Regions from separate parts of the Paenibacillus sp. V4I9 genome, predicted to be linked through region 2. Evidence: riboswitches for the same ligand, from Rfam matches in the RefSeq annotation. Region 2 holds a riboswitch; the other holds the start of a gene.
The links. A riboswitch is a leader RNA that binds a small molecule or an ion and turns the genes downstream of it on or off. The one in region 2 is predicted to bind cyclic di-GMP.

Region 1: another riboswitch for cyclic di-GMP. It lies ahead of QFZ81_RS13650 (C40 family peptidase); the one in region 2 lies ahead of QFZ81_RS25320 (hypothetical protein).

What each region holds. Positions count from the first base shown of each region.
Region 1 is NZ_JAUSZE010000001.1:2,968,968-2,971,426, forward strand. It holds gene QFZ81_RS13640 (thiamine pyrophosphate-dependent enzyme) at 1-328, shown strand, start outside; gene QFZ81_RS13645 (hypothetical protein) at 399-692, shown strand; cyclic di-GMP riboswitch class I at 811-898, shown strand; gene QFZ81_RS13650 (C40 family peptidase) at 1,059-2,012, shown strand; gene QFZ81_RS13655 (ribonuclease H-like YkuK family protein) at 2,119-2,459, shown strand, end outside.
Region 2 is NZ_JAUSZE010000001.1:5,433,708-5,436,166, forward strand. It holds gene QFZ81_RS25315 (hypothetical protein) at 1-212, opposite strand, end outside; gene QFZ81_RS25320 (hypothetical protein) at 534-839, opposite strand; cyclic di-GMP riboswitch class I at 943-1,037, opposite strand; gene QFZ81_RS25325 (MDR family MFS transporter) at 1,149-2,372, opposite strand.

The DNA.
Region 1 (2,459 bases), 2.5 Mb from region 2:
CCAAAATGAGGGATTGGTGTATGGGAAAATTCTCATTGCATGTCCGCTCAACTGGCTGTCGGATGACCAGGAAGGCTCCAATATCGTCGGAGCTGCTGTAGATTCCTGCTTCTTCCCGCTCTATGAAGTGGAGCACGGGATTACGTCCATCACGTATAATCCGGAGGATAAGAGCAAGAAGATTCCTCTATCGGATTGGCTCAAGACGATGGGGAAAACGAAGCATATGACGAAGCCAGAATATGAGGGTTCCCTGAAATCGTTCGAGACGGAAGTTGAGCGTCGTTGGAATATGTTAAAAGCCAAGCATGAGAATGCTTATTTATAAGTCGTCATCATAAAAATGAAGGCACATTCACCTCTTTGGTGAACGTGCCTTTTTATCGGAGGAATGAAAGATGCCCTATGTGCTGCAGCACAAAATATCGCAACAGATTTTCACATGTACACAAGTCAATCACTACGGTTTAGCCTATTATGGCGTAAAATTTTGGCTGGATTTAGAAGAGGCTGAGCAGCAATTTCCTGCATTTCTGCACAACATGGGGGGAATGGAGCCGGATGCTTGGCATGTGACTGAGCTTGAGGAAGGGGAAATGAAGCTCTGCAATGTGAAGTTGAAAAATGACCCTAATTTGCAAGTGTTTTGGCTTCCTACACGAAAACCGGAAGTCCGTAAACTGGAAAAATAAACCGCAGCGTCAATAGGTACGCAGCCACTATGATTTCGACAACAAACGCTACCTTTCACCTATATTCGTGAAAGACCCGCTCAACTATAATAAGGATGTGAAAGAAAAAATTAACATCACATCGAAATCGCAAACCGAGCGAAAGCTTGGGACGCAAAGCTACAGGGGCTCTCGTGCCTAAGGCACAGTGCTAGCCAGCTGCCGAATGCGATGGGACCCTTCTACAAGAAGAGGATGACCCAGTAGAGGCAAACGGGTCATCCTTTTTACGATGAAGAGGAGGTGTCAGGTTCAAATTATCCATTTCGTCAGTTCGGTTTTACGCAGATACATCTAGAGTGATATTAACATATGGAGGTAGAGACGATGAAAAAATGGACGATGGTTATCGGAATGCTTGTTTTAGCGCTTACTTTTGTAGTCCCTAAAGCTATTCACGCAGATGAGGGGATAACGACAAAGGCTCAAATTGTTTCGGGGGTAAGTTTCAGAGATCAAGCTAGTACATCAAGCAATGTTATACGTTTATTGAAAACAAACGAAATTGTTACAGTCACGGACTATGTAACTACGAATTGGTATAAAATTAAGGATGCGCAGGGTGTAAGCGGCTATGTCTCGACGAATAGCAAATACATAAAAATAACTAGCAATGCGGAAATCATCTATGGCGTAAACTTTCGCACACTTCCAGCTTCCGAGCTCGGCTCCAAGGTTATTCGGATGTTAAGTAAAGGGGAAGACGTCCTCGTTACAGCAAAAGTCAATGACAGTTGGTATCAAATTCAAGACGCGAATGGAACTAGCGGGTATGTAAGCACAAATAGTAAATACATAAGCACTGATTTCTCTGTTATCAAACCCAATCTACCTCTCGCCGAAGAAATTGAAGCCGTTATCGCAGCTGGCCAAATTTACTTAGGCACTCCTTATGAATTTGGCTCGGAACGCAATGATACCACGACCTTCGATTGCTCGGATTTCATTCAAACGATGTTCTGGGATGCTCTACGATTCTCCGTACCTAGCGATTCACAAGCACAAGGCAACTATGTTAAATCGTTAGGTCCTGTTAGTAAGGAGTGGACAAATTTGAAACGTGGAGATCTGATGTTCTTCAGCAACTACAAAGGGAGCAAAGCAACAGATTATGATAACGTGAATGTTCTTACAGAACCGATCACGCATGTTGGTCTTTATTTAGGCAATGGGAATATGCTGCATACGTATTCGATCGAATCCGGCGGTGTTCGTACGGATACGATCGTTGGGAAGCAATGGGAAAATCGATTTTTGTTCGGAGGCAGTGTTTTACGTTAAGTGATGGTTCGATCAGAGGAACTTTGCCATATACTATAGATAGGGGCGGATGCAGCTTCAGCATCCGCTTCTTCCTCATTCTAAGAAGAAAGGAAGAACCTTATCTTTGAAACCTTTGACGACGACCCATCCACTGGAATTTCGGAACACAACGGAAAGAGGACTAAACCTAGATACCGTACACGAGCGTATTCTCCATTTCATGCGTCACGACCCCGTAGCAACCTATAAATTTATTATTGGTACGGATTGTCAGGTACACACAGGTCATACGAAATTCATTACCGGTGTAGTCATCCAGCGGTTAGGAAAAGGAGCGTGGGCGTGTTATCGTCAAGTCATCGTTCATCGGGCCCTACATTCGATTAAAGAAAAGCTTTCGATGGAAACTGCCTTGAGTGAAGAGATTGCCATGTATTTTGATGAGTCTAAACGACAGGATATGGA
Region 2 (2,459 bases):
ACATCCGGCAATTCCATAATCTCATGAACGGACATCGTTGCACAGTGCTGCACAAGATCTTCCATCAATTGATAATTACTAATCCGATAATCGCGATATCGCCCTAAACCCGTTCGAGCATCCATGATAAAAGATAATAAATCCCATCCACTCGGATTCAAAATATCTTCTTTGCTGAACTGCGCCGAATCCGCTTTATCTACCCCGCGCATAATATCATCGGTATCGCCGAAGGTCTCACGCCCTCCATAGTAATCATAAACAACACGTGCCGCACTTGGCGCAATTCGGGTTCCCCTTTAAATTCAACCTTTTCACCCATCCGCTCAAGTTCACTGGAATGATGATCGAACCACAAGCCACAACCTGCTACATAAGGGACATTGGCCAAAATAATGCTATGTATCCCCCTAATAACAGTTCCAAAGCACTACTAAAACATTTGACATTCATTACATCAGCTCGTGTCAATTTGTGACAATGATTTTGTCTTTACAATTCCCTTACAGCTGGCAATAAAAAAAACGGTACGCCTAGATAGGCTGTACCGTTCTTAATTTGGATGATAAACATTGATAAAGCCTTGTCAAAAATGCTTCAATTTGCGACATCGGCGGCATTTTTACAGAAAGCTTAACTTCGCCCTTCCAGTAGAAAATCAAGATGCTATTGTTTCTCCCGTGAAACATTTCAACATCCCAACAAGCCTCATTTAACGCGTATTCTTCCCGATTGATCATGAGCTTTGGTCCATCCGAGGAAGGCACCAAACGGGCAACATGATTACCACATAGCGAAGTCACTTTTTGTTCTTCTTGTAGTATTCCTTCAGACTGCATGCTGCTGGATCCTCCTTTTATTTTTACATAAATTTGTTATGACAGAGAAAAAACCCCACCATAGTGAACCGATCGGAGGGGTTCGGATGTTGATACCCAATCGTTCGGCGGCTGGCTGGCTGCGAGTCCGGTTTGCAGGACAAGTAAGCCCCTTTAGCTTTGCGTCACTGGCTTTCGCCAGCTTTGCCTTTGTCGAGATGTCTTACTAAATATCTGAAGAGTTAAGAGTAATAAATATCTACACTCTCAAGGATACGGGAACTCGATTTGAAATCGAATAGTTCCAAAGAACTAATTTTGCAATATTTTTCAAAAATTTTCTTTTTTCGACGTATTTTTCGCCGTAATTTGACGAATCGTGCCTCTCCAATAGAAAATGGATCCCGTAATTGTAAGAACAGCCATAAGAACATACAACGTATTCCCACCATAAGAAACGAGCAAAAACCCACCTAACCAAGGCCCAATAAAGTGGCCTATGTTCGTTAATGTTTGAGCGCCAAAATAAGTGCCACGCATTTGCTCGGGAGCTAATTTGTCAATCAACATATTAGCAGCAGGGTAATTTAGAATCTCACCAAGGGTGAAAATACCCATCGAAATAATAAGCCATACCAGCGAGTGGGAGAATGCAAAGCCAACATCCCCTAACGCAAACATTAGGTTGCCAAATATAATCGCAGCGAGGGGCGTGTACTTTTCTGCCAAACGAGTAAGTGGAATCTGCATGGCAATAACCACGATCGCATTTACACTCATTAAGATCGCAAACATTTTCACACCGTCTACAAAGTTCTGCTCCAAATATTGCGAAAGTGTCACCATCACCTGTGAGTAACCGATAGCTCCAATAATACCGCCAAGGATATACAAGCGAAAAGTCAAATCACTGCGAATCACTCGCAAAGCAGAACCAAAGGTAACCGAAGATTTCTTCTCACCCTCGATTTTCTTGATGCCAAACGCGATGAGCAGTGCGTAAAGGGTGACCGCATAAATAAAATAAATGATTCCAGTGATGAGAAAAGGCAGCGCACCGTTCATCGTAGCGAAAAAAGCACCCAAAAGTGGCCCAACAGCAACACCAACATTAATCGCCATGTACCGCATCGAAAATACTTTAAGTCTCTTCTCAGGTTCTGTGAGGTCTGCCATCAAAGCCTGCGACACGGGCTCATAAAAAGATCGGCACAAGCCGTTCAGCATATTGAGCAGCATAAACAGGATTGGTAGTTTAACCATACCGAAACCTAAGAACACGAACGCCCAGCCGAAAAGAGCAGCCAGCATGATAATACGTCTTCCGAATCGGTCCGATAAGGTGCCCCCTATAAAACCGCCTACGGTTCCAGCCAAAGAACCCATCCCGATGACAATTCCGATCATCACCGCACTCATCGACGTATGCCTGGCTAAATAAATCGCGAGAAAAGGCAAACTCATGGAGGACGCAGCCCTAGCCATTACGGTTCCAAGAATTAACGTATGTACAATGGGATGATAAGAACTTAGAAAACCACGTAACCGATTCATTTGAAAGGACTCCTATCGCCGCTTAATTTACCGTAGGTCAAAGAAATCGACACCGAATTCCAATTATACACGAAAAATGACGATATG